4 regions of the Pseudomonas sp. RSB 5.4 genome follow, and region 4 is predicted to be linked to each of the others. Evidence: predicted binding sites of a transcription regulator. Region 4 holds the regulator's gene; each other region holds the start of a gene.
What was found. The regulator FliA, encoded in region 4, starts transcription of late flagellar genes. The targets are predictions, from matches to a motif close to CTAAAGTTTNNNNNNNNNNNGCCGNTAA.

Region 1 (3,196 bases), 1.2 Mb from region 4:
GACCGGCGCGATTATGAAAACCCGCGCCCGAGGCGAGAATGATGGACACGGTAACCCTGCGACGCTACCGCATCGCTGACGCACCGGCCGTCAGTCGCCTGTTCGAGGAAGTCTACGGCGATCATTACCCTCAACCGCACGTGTACCTGCCCTGCATGATCAGTCAGAACCACAACGACGGCCGCTGGCACTCGCTGGTAGCGGTGGTGAACGAGAAAATCTGCGGGCACGCCACGTTGTTTCGCCAGTCTGGCAGAAGCTTTCTTGCGGAACTGGCACTGACGGTGGTGCACCCGGACACTCGCGGGCAAAACATCGCCACACAGTTGGGCCAGCAGTTATTGATTCATGCACAGGCGCTTGATTGCCAGGGCGTGACGATCAAACAGGTCACGCACCATCCCTACACACAGCGCATGGCCGCCGGTCTCGGGTTCCACAGCATTGGACTGTTGCCGGACTACGCACCCTCTCCGTTCGGCGGGCCGGGGCGTGAGACGATCGTTGTCGGCCACCGCACCATAGACGGCTATCGTCGCCCGCTGCCGGCATTGGCCTGGCCACAGGATTGCCGGGATTTGATGTCGCATCTGGAATCAGCTTTCGGGACCAGCGATAAAGCCGCGCCGTGGAAAGGTCCGAGGGTGCATTTCGAACGTGCATTGGGGCGCTATGACATGGTGCTCAAAGAGCTCGATGACAGCTTGCTCAAGCAAGTGGTGCAACTGCCGGCGCACTGGCTGATTTCGATCCGGCTCAGACTCGCCCAAGGGTTTTCCAGCTCACTGCAAAAACTCGCGGCTGCAGGTTTCGCCTTCAGCGGGATTGTCCCCGATGAACGCAGCGAAGGCTGGCTGGCGCTGTTTCATCGCGGCTGTCAGCCGTCCACGCTGACGTTGCACTGCCCGCACATGCAGCGCTTGCAGGATCATATTCGGCAGGCCGGCGAAGGGTTTCAGGGCTAGAAACGAAAACGGCCCACCCAGCGTATGGGTGGGCCGTTTTTGATCGGCTTATGCCTTGGCTTTGACGCCTTGGTCCACAGGCTTCGGCGCGTTGCCTTCACCGTAGGTTTTCAGGTTCTGCAGCACGTAGATCGCCTTTTTGTATTCGGGGATCAGGTTCTTGCCGTACGCATTGCCATTGAGGCCATTGGTCTGGATCGCGTCGAGCTGGGTGGCGAAATACTCCAGCGCATTGAACTTGGCATCGACGTCTTTGGTCACGCCGAACCGGTCGAACTTGTCGCCGGCGTTCATCAACGTAAAGGACGTGATCTCCGAAATCAGCCCGCGGCCACGCAGGAATGCACTCAGATTGCCCAGTTGCTTGACCGAAGTGTTCGCCGGATCAAAGCCCTTGATGTTCTTGCGCAGGCCCTGCTTGTCCATTTCAGCGGTGTTCAGCGCGTTCGGATCGTTGCCGACCATGGTCAGCATCTGTTGCACCTTGACGCTCTGCGCCACCTGCTTTTTCGCGCCTGTATTGCGAACCAGCACCCCTGCCTTGCTCTCCCAGCCGCCGACAATGCCGATCGTCATGAGAAGACTCCCTGTGAAATAACCATGAAATGTCCTTGCTGGACCACTCGAATGCCGGGAAGTATCTACCGGCCCAGTGATGGCACCAACCCTTTTAGTGCGGTCGCTTACAATTTCTGTACATTCTCGATACAAATCGCCAGAGGTTCACCGTGGCGCGGCTTCATGGCAGTTTGACGATACCTGCCGATTCCCTTTTCACGCCGATTGACGTGCCGGTGAATTCATTTGTATCGAGCTCGATACGCCCTTCTGTCAGCCCATCGCTTTCTTGCACGAAAGTACCTAAAGCTTCGCCGTTCGCCGACGATACGCTGGTGTAATCCCGCCGTTTTTCCCTCGACCCACAATAAAAAATCGCAGCTCAAGGACCGGTATCCATGCCCGCATTCCGCACCATTCAGGCTCGCTACACGTTGTTTCTGGTTCTGTTCATCCTGCTGCTGTCGGTGCTGACCGTGGTCGGTATCAGCCAACTGGTCGCGCCCAAGCTGCGCCAGACTGAAGAACAGGTAGTGCTCAACCGCATCGCCGAAGTCGCCGAACAGATTCAGGGCGAGTTGAACAAAGTGCAGTCACAGCAGCGCAGCATTACCCAGACCATTCCGCTGCTCGACAGCGCGGCCATCGATACGGTGCTGCCGGGGCTGGTGGATCAATACGGCGAGCAGAAAGTTTTCGGTGGCGGGATCTGGCCATTGCCGGGCCAGCGCGAGGCCGGGCGCAACAAATTCAGCACCTTCTGGCACCGCGACGCCTCGGGCAAATTGGCGGTCAACACGTTCTGGAACAGCGACGCCGCCCCCAACTACTACGACCAGAGCTGGTACAAGGGCGGTATGCAGACCCCGCGCGGCCAGTGCGCCTGGGCTGCGGCCTATAAGGATGATGCGAGCGCCGAACCGCGCACCAACTGCGCCATGGCGATCCAGAAAAACGGCGCGGCATGGGGTGTGTCGACCATCGACGTGACGCTGGGTTTCTTCAACGATCTGGTGGCGCGCAAGGAAAAAGACCTGAACGCCGAAATGCTGATCGTCGAGGCCGACGGCAAGATCATCAGCAACAGCTCGCGCATCAGCGGCCCGATCGTGCTGAAGAACATCAGTGAACTCGCCGCCGGCTCGACCTTCGCCAGTCAGGTCAAGGCCGGCCTGCAGAACCGTGAGCAGGCGCAACGCGTCGAGTTTGACAACAACGGTGAAGCCAGCACCTTCTTCATGCGCCCGATCGAAGGCACGCCGTGGTTCCTCGCCACCGCCCTGCCGACCAAGATGCTTACCGCCCAGCGCGACGACGTGCTCAGCAGCCTGAGCCTGTTGCAGATTCCGCTGGTGATCCTGCTGGTGCTGTTGCAGGTCTACGCGATTCGCCAACTGGTTTCGAGGATGAAAGCCCTGAAGGCCAACATCGACTCGCTGTCCAGCGGCGATGCCGACCTGACCCGCCGCATCACCATCCGCGCCGAAGACGAACTGGGCGCCATCGGCCACTCGGTCAACACCTTCATTGCCTACCTGCAGAACATGATCGGTGAAGTGACGCAGGCCACCGGCGCCATGGCCTCGAGCCTCGATGACCTGCAGCGTACGTCGGCCAACACCAGCCAGATCCTGCTGCGCCACGCTTCGGAAACCGATCAGACCGTCACCGCC
Region 2 (3,196 bases), 930 kb from region 4:
CTGTTCCAGGCCAATGAACGGGTCGGCGGTGCCAGCGTGTTCTACACCCAAAGCGTGCTCAAGGGGCTGGACACCGACGCGCAACTGCATGATTTCCTCAGCGCGTCACCCTCGAACGTCGCGGTGATCTCGGCAGACCGCGAACCCGCCGCACCGCTCAAAGTGCTCAAGACCATGATGGTCGGGCGTCAGGCGTACTACTTCGTCGGCTACTGACGCCCTCGCGCCAGACAATAAAAAACCCGCCGGACTGGCGGGTTTTGTTTGGGCTGACGCTTTGCGCACCTCAGTTCATCGAGTGGTCACTGAGTGCCAGTCGGAGGCCTCGATAAAGCCAAGCATGCGCGGGGCGGCCTTGTTCGCGGCGGAAACGAACAGCGAAGAGCCGTAGCCAGGGTCAGACACCGGTACATCCAGATCCTTTTCCAGCTCCGCCATGCATTCACTGTGGGTCACCAGAATCAGATTGCGTCCCGGGATCTTGTGCGCCAGCGCTTCCTGCAAGATGCGCCCCTTGCAACTGATCAGCCAGTCTTCGCTGGCCGCGCGGTTGAACATGTAACCGGCGGTCTGCACGGTGCGCAGCATCGGGCTGTTATAGATGTCGACGCGGTTCAGGCCCAGATGCTCGAACTGTGCGCCGACACCCACCGCGACACTGCGCGAGCGGTCGGTGATGCCATCATCGCCGCTCAGGCACGGCGCCGGGGAGTGATCGCAGCGCTCGACGTGACGCACCAGCACGATCATGTCGCCCTTGGCCCACCCGGCCGCCAGCGCGCGGGCGCCGGACACATTGCCATGCGCCAGGTCCGGCACCGCCGCCGGGGCGAGCAGCCACAGGGTCAGCGGAATCACCAGCAGCGACGCGGCGAGCACCACCCAGGTATTGCGGTAACGGGCCAGTCCGCTCAGGGAGATCGAGCGTTTGACGCCGAACAGACTCAGTCTCAATTCCACATCGGGCCGCCTCGTCGGCATGCATCACAGTCAATTCGATGCGGTAAGGGTAAAGAGGCGTGCGTAAGTGGCCGGTGAAACGTATGTGAAAAAAGTCTTGAAGTGCCCTTGTTACAAATTCCGTAGGACAAAATCCTTTCAGCTCTCGTGTTTGCGGCCGATACAAACCTGCTAACACCCTTGCTGGCTCAAAAAAACAACAATCTTCCAGCCTGACCGACGATCAAGTAGCTCTACGTTCCTGGAGGAATTGTGATGAATAGCTGGTTCGGCAACATCAGCGTGAACATGAAATTGGGTCTGGGCTTCGGCCTGGTCCTGGCCCTGACCTGCGTCCTCGCCCTGACGGGCTGGACCAGCCTCGGCGGCCTGATTGACCGCAGCAACTGGATGAGCGACATCACCCAGCTCAACGCCGGCCTGACCAAGCTGCGTGTGGTGCGCCTGCAATACATGCTGACCAACGGCGACGAAACTGCCGCGCAGAACGTGCAGACCACCCTCGAAAGCTTCGCCGCGCAACAACAGGCGCTGATCAACAAGTTCAAGAGCCCGGAAAACGTCAAGCTGCTCAAGGAGCAGGCCGCGACCATCGCCGAATACCAGACCTCGCTGAACAAGATGCGTAACGCCTACCGCACTGGCAACAGTGCCCGCGACGTGATGGGCACCAATGCCGACACCGCTTATAACCTGATCGAGTCGATCAGCAACCGCGTTCAGCAGTTGCCCCTGAGCGACGAGCGCTTCGCGCAGTTCCAGGCCATCACCGAAGCCAAGGAAGCGTTCATCCTCGCGCGCTATGAAGTGCGTGGCTACACCGCCACCACCAATGCCGAAACCGAGCAGAAAGCCGTCGCCCAACTGAACGTGGCCATCGACAGCCTCAAGCAGTTGAACACGCACTTCTCGGGTACCCAGCAAGACACGCTCCGTCAGCTGGAAACCGCCCTGGCCAATTACCGTAGCGCGTTGCAGGCGTACAAGAACGCCAACACGGAAGCGGTGCAGGCGCGTAAAGAGATGACCGATCAGGGCACCGCGATCGTCAACACCAGCGAGCAGCTGTACCAGATCCAGCTCGACCGTCGCGACATCGAAAGCGCCCAGGCTCGTACCTTCCAGTTGATCAGCACCCTGCTGGCGCTGCTGGTCGGTGTGATTGCCGCCGTGATCATCACCCGTCAGATCACCCGTCCGCTGCAAGAGACCCTGGCCGTGGTCGAGCGCATTGCCAGCGGCGACCTGACCCAGAACGTCACGGTCACCCGCCGCGACGAACTTGGCGTGCTGCAACAAGGCATCGCGCGCATGGGCGTGACCCTGCGCGACCTGATCAGCGGCATCCGCGACGGCGTCACTCAGATCGCCAGCGCCGCCGAAGAACTCTCGGCCGTGACCGAGCAGACCAGCGCCGGTGTGAACAGCCAGAAGGTCGAGACCGATCAGGTGGCCACCGCCATGCACGAGATGACTGCCACCGTGCAGGAAGTCGCGCGCAACGCCGAAGAAGCCTCGCAAGCCGCTGCCGCCGCTGACGGCGAAGCCCGTGAAGGCGACAAAGTGGTGAACGAAGCCATCGCGCAGATCGAGCGTTTGGCCAGCGAAGTGGTGCGTTCCACCGAAGCCATGAGCGTGCTGCAACAGGAAAGCGACAAGATCGGCAGCGTCATGGACGTGATCAAGGCCGTGGCCGAACAGACCAACCTGCTGGCGCTCAACGCCGCAATCGAAGCGGCGCGTGCCGGTGAAGCCGGTCGTGGGTTTGCCGTGGTCGCCGACGAAGTCCGTGGCCTCGCCCAGCGTACGCAGAAATCCACCGAAGAGATCGAAGGCCTGGTCGCCGGTCTGCAGAACGGCACCCAGCAAGTCGCTGCCGTGATGAACAACAGCCGCGCCCTGACCGACAGCAGCGTGGCCCTGACCCGCAAGGCTGGCGACTCCCTGGAAAACATCACCCGCACGGTGTCGAACATCCAGTCGATGAACCAGCAGATCGCCGCCGCTGCCGAACAGCAAAGCGCCGTGGCCGAAGAGATCAGCCGCAGCATCATCAACGTACGCGACGTGTCGGAACAGACCGCCGCGGCCAGCGATGAAACCGCAGCGTCCAGCGTTGAACTGGCACGCCTGGGTGGTCAGTTGCAGCAGATGGTCAGCCACTTCCGCGTCTGATCTTCAGTCAGCGCCAAAGGGTAAATCCAATCGCGGGCAAGCCCGCTCCCACAGGAAACGA
Region 3 (3,196 bases), 2.0 Mb from region 4:
ACGAACGAATAACTCGCCGCCCCCAGTCCGCCCCCGGCCAGGGCTTCGGGACTGAGGCGCGCCATCATCAAGGTGTCGGTCAGCACCATCAGCATGTGCGCCAACTGCGAGGCAATCAGCGGCCCGGCCAGCCGCAGGATGGCCCAGAGTTCGGTACGCACGGGATGCTGCATGGTCATCACCACTCATTCAAAGAGGGAACAGAGAGCCGACGATTCTCGGCGCTTGGCAGGGTTTGCACAAAGGGATAAAAAGGATGGGTGGCATGATTAAAACTCATCATGAGAAGATCCTGCCGGGTTGGTCTTAACCCGCTATAGGAGCTTTGCGAATGTCCCGTCGTCTTCCTCCGTTGTATGCCCTGCGCGCATTCGAAGCGGCGGCGCGGCACAGCTCGTTCACCCGCGCGGCCGAGGAGTTGTCGATCACCCAGAGTGCAGTCAGCCGGCACATTAAGACGCTGGAAGAGCATTTCGCCTGCAAGCTGTTTCATCGCAGCGGGCGCAACCTGCAACTGACGGAATCGGCGCGGATGCTGTTGCCTGGAATCCGCGACGGCTTCGCGGCCCTTGAGCGCGCCTGCAACACCTTGCGCGCCGAAGACGACATCCTGCGCATGAAAGCGCCGTCTACCCTGACCATGCGCTGGCTGCTGGCGCGCCTCAGCCGCTTCCGCCATCTGCAACCGGGTAACGAGGTGCAACTGACCAGCGCCTGGATGGACGTGGATTCAGTGGACTTCAACAACGAGCCGTTCGACTGCGCTGTGCTGCTCAGTGATGGGCATTTCCCGCCCGACTGGGAAGCCAGCCTGCTATTCCCGGAAGAGCTGATACCGGTGGGCGCGCCCAATCTGCTGAACGACCAGCCGTGGGATGTTGCGCGTCTGGCGTCCACCGAACTGTTGCATCCGACTCCGGATCGGCGCGACTGGCGCAGTTGGCTGGAGCACATGGGCCTGTCCGATCAGATCTCGCTCAAGGGCGGACAGGTGTTCGATACCCTCGAGCTGGGGATGATCGCCGCAGCCCGAGGCTACGGGGTGTCGATGGGCGATTTGCTGATGGTTGCCGAAGATGTGGCGCAAGGAAGACTGAGCCTGCCATGGCCGACCGCGGTCGCCAGCGGACTGAATTATTACCTGGTGTGGCCGAAAACCCGTCCGGGAGGTGAACGTTTGCGCCGCCTCAGCGACTTCCTGCAAGGCGAAGTGCGCGCCATGGCGTTGCCGCTGGTCAAGCGCTTGAGCTGAAACGTTCGAGCCCGCACAATGCCGGCCTTGCGCCATAACCCCGCTATTTACTCAAGTATTCGGTTTCACCGCCGAAAATGAGCATGTGGAACCGTCGTGCCGGTCTCCACGATTTCACCCCATTATTAGAATTTTCCGAGCAAGTGCTGCGATCAAGGAGGATCCGGTGGCTCGGCCAGGAGCTGTCCATGTCTCAACCTCGCGCCCGGATCGCCTCGCAGCTGGGCCTTGCGCTCGCTGTGATACTGGCGATTGTCATCAGCGGCAGTACGGTGTTTGCCCTGCGTTCGCTGGATACCGCCAACCTCGCCACCCGTGAAGAGCACCTCGCCAGTGAGGCGCGGCTGCTGGCCGACCAACTGAGCACCTTCCACGGCACGCTGCGCGAAAGCACCCAGCGCCTGAGCGGGCTGTTCGAGAAGCGCTTCAGCGCGGGCCTGAGCATTCACCCGGAAGAGCCGGTGACGGTTGCAGGCACTCAAACCCCGGGCCTGCACCTGGGCAGCGAAGTGTTGAACAACAACTTCAAGGAAGTTGACGAGTTCAAGCAGATGACCGCTGGCGTCGCCACGCTGTTCGTGCGCAGCGGCGAAGACTTCGTGCGGGTCAGCACCTCCCTGACCAAACAGGACGGCACGCGCGCTATCGGCACCTTGCTCGACCACGCGCATCCGGCCTACGCGAAGTTGATGGCCGGTCAGGGTTACGTCGGACGCGCCTTGCTGTTCGATCGCTCCTACATGACTCAGTACACCCCGGTGCGCGATGGCAGCGGCAAGGTGATTGCGGTGTTGTTCGTCGGTTTCGACTACACCGATGCGCAGAACGCCCAGTTCGCCAATCTCAAGCGTTTCCGTATCGGTCAGAACGGTTCGCTGGCGTTGCTGGATGAGCAAAACAAATGGCTGGTGGCGCCGGCGGGGGTGCAGGCGCTGGATCAAGCGGTGCCGGTGATCAACGGCCTGGCCAAGACCCCGGGCAAGGGTCAGTTCTGGAGCGACAGCGGCGAAGATTTCTACAGCATTGCCGTGCCGTTCGAGGGCGGCCCCTGGTCGGTGGTGGCGAGCATGCCGAAGTCCGAGATTCGCGCGGTCACCTGGAGTGTCGGCACCCAACTGGCCATCGGCAGCCTACTGGCGATGTTGATCGCGGTGGGCGCGGCGATGTGGCTGCTGCGCAGCAAGCTGCAGCCGCTGGGCGATCTGGTGCGTCAGGCCGAAGCGCTGGGCGCCGGTGATCTGAGCGTGCGCCTGAATGTGTCGAGCAACGACGAGATCGGCCAGTTGTCCCGTGCGTTCAACCAGATGAGCCAGGCGCTGTCGACCATGGTCGAGCACATCCGCCGCTCCTCGGAAGAGGTCAACAGCCGTGCGCAGGCGTTGTCCGGTTTGTCCGGTGGTGCGTACGAAGGCATGGAGCAGCAGTCCGGCGAAATCACCAGCATGGCCGGTGCGGTGGAAGAGTTCAGCGCCACCTCGTTGAACATCGCCGACAACATGGGCAACACCCAGCGTCTGGCCCAGGAAAATGCCCAGCAAACCCAGATCGGTCGCACCTCGATGCAAGAGGCGTCGTCCTCGCTGGAGCAAATTGCCGGCGCGCTGAACACTACGGCCACAGTGATCAACACCCTCGGTCAGCGCTCCCAGGAAATCGGCGGCATCGTCAGCGTCATCACCTCGATTGCCGAACAGACCAACCTGCTGGCGCTCAACGCGGCCATCGAAGCTGCGCGTGCCGGTGAACAGGGTCGTGGCTTCGCCGTGGTGGCCGATGAGGTGCGCAACCTCGCTTCGCGCACCCGTCAGGCTACCGATGAAATCTCCGGGATGATTCACAGCATCCAGCAGGAAACCGGCAACGCCATCAGCACCATGGAACAGGGCAACCTGTTGATGCAGGAAGGCCTGTCGCGCAACGCCAACGTGGCGTCGGCGCTGGCGC
Region 4 (3,196 bases):
GCGCTACGTGCTCAAGTACGGCGCGCAGAATGTTGCGCTGGTCAGCATGGACAGCTTCCGCATCGGCGCCCAGGAACAACTCAAGACCCTGGGGCGGATTCTCAATGTGCCGGTTACGCACGTCGATCCGGGCCAGTCGCTGGTGCAGGCACTCGACCCGCTGCTGCGCAAACGCGTGGTGCTGATCGATACCGCCGGCCTGCAGGCCAGCGATCCGGCACTGCGCATGCAGCTGGAAAGTCTGGCCGGGCGTGGCATCCGTTCAAAAAATTATCTGGTGCTGGCAACCACCAGCCAGAAACAGGTTCTAACCGCCGCTTATCACAGTTACAAGCGTTGCGGGCTTGCCGGCTGCATCCTGACTAAACTGGATGAGACGGCCAGCCTTGGCGAAGTGTTGAGCCTGGCGATCAGTCATGAACTGCCGGTCGCCTACCTGACCGACGGCCCACGGATTCCGGATGATCTGCATCTGCCGCGCCGTCATCAATTGGTCAGCCGCGCCGTCAGCGTGCAAATGCAGGAAGAACCCAGCGAAGAAGCCATGGCTGACATGTTCGCTGATATCTACCACAGCCCGACCAAGCAGGTTGGCTGAGGTAATGAACAGTTTTTGTACCTACATCGATGGTCTGCCATGCATTGTTCCGGTTGAGAACGCGCAGCCAGTAATGTGGCCTCCGTCTATGCAAGACAAGGTAAAGAAATAACATGGGCAGCATGCATCCCGTACAGGTGATCGCGGTGACCGGCGGCAAAGGTGGCGTCGGCAAGACTAACGTGTCAGTGAACTTGTCTCTGGCGCTGGCAGAGCTTGGCCGTCGGGTCATGCTGCTGGACGCCGATCTGGGGCTGGCGAACGTCGACGTTCTGCTGGGACTGACCCCCAAACGCACTTTGGCCGATGTCATCGAAGGCCGCTGTGAGCTGCGCGACGTGCTGTTGCAGGGCCCCGGCGGGATCCGCATCGTGCCGGCCGCTTCCGGCACCCAGAGCATGGTGCACCTGAGCCCGGCACAACACGCCGGTCTGATTCAGGCCTTCAGCGACATCGGCGACAACCTCGATGTGCTGGTGATCGACACCGCTGCAGGTATTGGTGACTCGGTAGTCAGTTTTGTCCGCGCCGCGCAGGAAGTGTTGCTGGTGGTCTGCGACGAGCCGACCTCGATCACCGACGCCTACGCGCTGATCAAACTGCTCAACCGCGACTACGGCATGAACCGCTTCCGCGTGCTGGCCAACATGGCGCAGAGCCCGCAGGAAGGGCGCAACCTGTTCGCCAAGTTGACCAAGGTCACGGATCGCTTCCTCGACGTCGCCTTACAATACGTCGGCGCGGTGCCGTACGACGAAAGCGTGCGCAAGGCAGTGCAGAAGCAGCGAGCGGTCTATGAAGCCTTTCCGCGTTCCAAGTGCGCGCTGGCGTTCAAGGCGATCGCGCAGAAGGTCGATACCTGGCCGCTGCCTGCCAACCCGCGTGGCCACCTGGAGTTTTTCGTCGAGCGCCTCGTGCAGCAAACGGCAGGGCCTGTGCTATGACCGCCAGCGGTATGAACTACTACAAGAAGTCGGCACGTGACGCGCAGTACGAGTTGATCGAGCGTTACGCGCCACTGGTCAAGCGCATTGCCTATCACCTGCTGGCGCGCTTGCCGGCGAGTGTGCAGGTTGAAGACCTGATTCAGGCCGGGATGATCGGCCTGCTCGAAGTCTCGACCAAATACGACGCCAGCAAAGGCGCCAGTTTCGAAACGTACGCGGGCATCCGGATCCGCGGCGCGATGCTCGACGAAGTACGCAAAGGGGATTGGGCACCGCGCTCGGTTCACCGCAACACCCGTATGGTCAGTGACGCAATTCGGGCAATTGAAGCTAAAACCGGCCGTGACGCTAAAGATCACGAGGTTGCGGCCGAACTCCAATTGAGTCTCGACGATTACTACGGGATTTTGAATGACACCCTGGGCAGCCGGCTGTTCAGTTTCGACGACCTGTTGCAGGACGGCGAACACGAAGGGCTGCACGAGGATGGCGCCAGTGCTCATCTTGAGCCGTCACGCGATCTGGAAGATGAACGCTTCCAGGCGGCGCTGGCGGACGCGATTGCCAATTTGCCGGAGCGTGAGCGACTGGTGTTGGCGCTGTACTACGACGAAGAGCTGAACCTCAAGGAGATCGGTGAAGTCCTTGGCGTCAGTGAATCGCGGGTCAGCCAGTTACACAGCCAGTGCGCGGCCCGTTTGCGGGGGCGTTTGGGGGAGTGGCGAGCGCGCTGAAGGCAGTGTGGGGACACTGCGAACGAGGCTGGTGCGGTGATGAACGGCACCGGTCTTGCTCTGTTGTGCTCCAGACAGTCTTCGAGTGCTGCGCCGATTGATTGAAGTGGCGCGTCCAGGTGCTGGGCGCGTTTAAGACTGCTTGGAGGTCGAATTGAACAAAGACATGAAAATCCTCATCGTTGATGACTTCTCAACGATGCGGCGGATCATCAAGAACCTGCTGCGGGATCTTGGGTTCACCAACACCGTCGAGGCCGACGATGGCACTACCGCCATTCCGGTGCTCAACAGCGGCAGCATCGACTTTCTGGTAACGGACTGGAACATGCCGGGCATGACCGGTATCGACTTGCTGCGCCACGTGCGTGCCGATGAAAAACTCAAGCATCTGCCGGTGCTGATGGTGACCGCTGAAGCCAAGCGCGAGCAGATCATCGAGGCCGCTCAGGCCGGTGTGAACGGCTACGTGGTCAAACCTTTCACGGCTCAGGCGTTGAAAGACAAAATCGAGAAGATTTTCGAACGCATCGGCTGATGACGCGCGGGGGAGCTATGGAGCATAACGAATCTTCACAGGGCGATTTCGAGTCGACCCTGAAAAAACACGCGGTCGAACTGGTCGAGAGCCTTGAAAAAGGCAGGTTCGGCGACGCTGTGCAACTGATCCATGAGCTCAATCAGACCCGTGACCGCGGCCTGTATCAGGAAGTGGGCAAGCTCACACGCGAACTGCACAGTGCGATCGTCAATTTCCAGATCGATCCGCACATGCCGCAGGCCGAGGAAGTGTCGCAAATCACCGACGCCACCGAACGCCTGGGCTATGTGGTCAAGCTGACCGAAGCCGCGGCCAACCGCACCATGGATCTGGTGGAAAGCGCCACCCCGGTGGTCAATGGCCTGGCTGAAGAAGC

Region 1: a site for FliA is predicted at 1,827-1,854, ahead of V9L13_RS05780 (methyl-accepting chemotaxis protein). Genes of this name have one in related genera too.
Region 2: a site for FliA is predicted at 1,097-1,124, ahead of V9L13_RS24430 (methyl-accepting chemotaxis protein). Genes of this name have one in related genera too.
Region 3: a site for FliA is predicted at 1,303-1,330, ahead of V9L13_RS19740 (methyl-accepting chemotaxis protein). Genes of this name have one in related genera too.

The regions. Positions count from the first base shown of each region.
Region 1 is NZ_CP146986.1:1,306,881-1,310,076, reverse strand. It holds partial or broken gene V9L13_RS05795 (AMP-binding protein) at 1-42, shown strand, start outside; gene V9L13_RS05790 (GNAT family N-acetyltransferase) at 42-965, shown strand; gene V9L13_RS05785 (hypothetical protein) at 1,014-1,541, opposite strand; gene V9L13_RS05780 (methyl-accepting chemotaxis protein) at 1,922-3,196, shown strand, end outside.
Region 2 is NZ_CP146986.1:5,430,816-5,434,011, reverse strand. It holds gene V9L13_RS24440 (glycosyltransferase family 39 protein) at 1-216, shown strand, start outside; gene V9L13_RS24435 (histidine phosphatase family protein) at 292-960, opposite strand; gene V9L13_RS24430 (methyl-accepting chemotaxis protein) at 1,216-3,135, shown strand.
Region 3 is NZ_CP146986.1:4,346,576-4,349,771, reverse strand. It holds gene V9L13_RS19750 (NorM family multidrug efflux MATE transporter) at 1-173, opposite strand, end outside; gene V9L13_RS19745 (LysR substrate-binding domain-containing protein) at 332-1,252, shown strand; gene V9L13_RS19740 (methyl-accepting chemotaxis protein) at 1,441-3,196, shown strand, end outside.
Region 4 is NZ_CP146986.1:120,843-124,038, forward strand. It holds gene flhF (flagellar biosynthesis protein FlhF) at 1-598, shown strand, start outside; gene fleN (flagellar synthesis regulator FleN) at 712-1,542, shown strand; gene fliA (RNA polymerase sigma factor FliA) at 1,539-2,279, shown strand; gene V9L13_RS00535 (chemotaxis response regulator CheY) at 2,446-2,817, shown strand; gene V9L13_RS00540 (protein phosphatase CheZ) at 2,835-3,196, shown strand, end outside.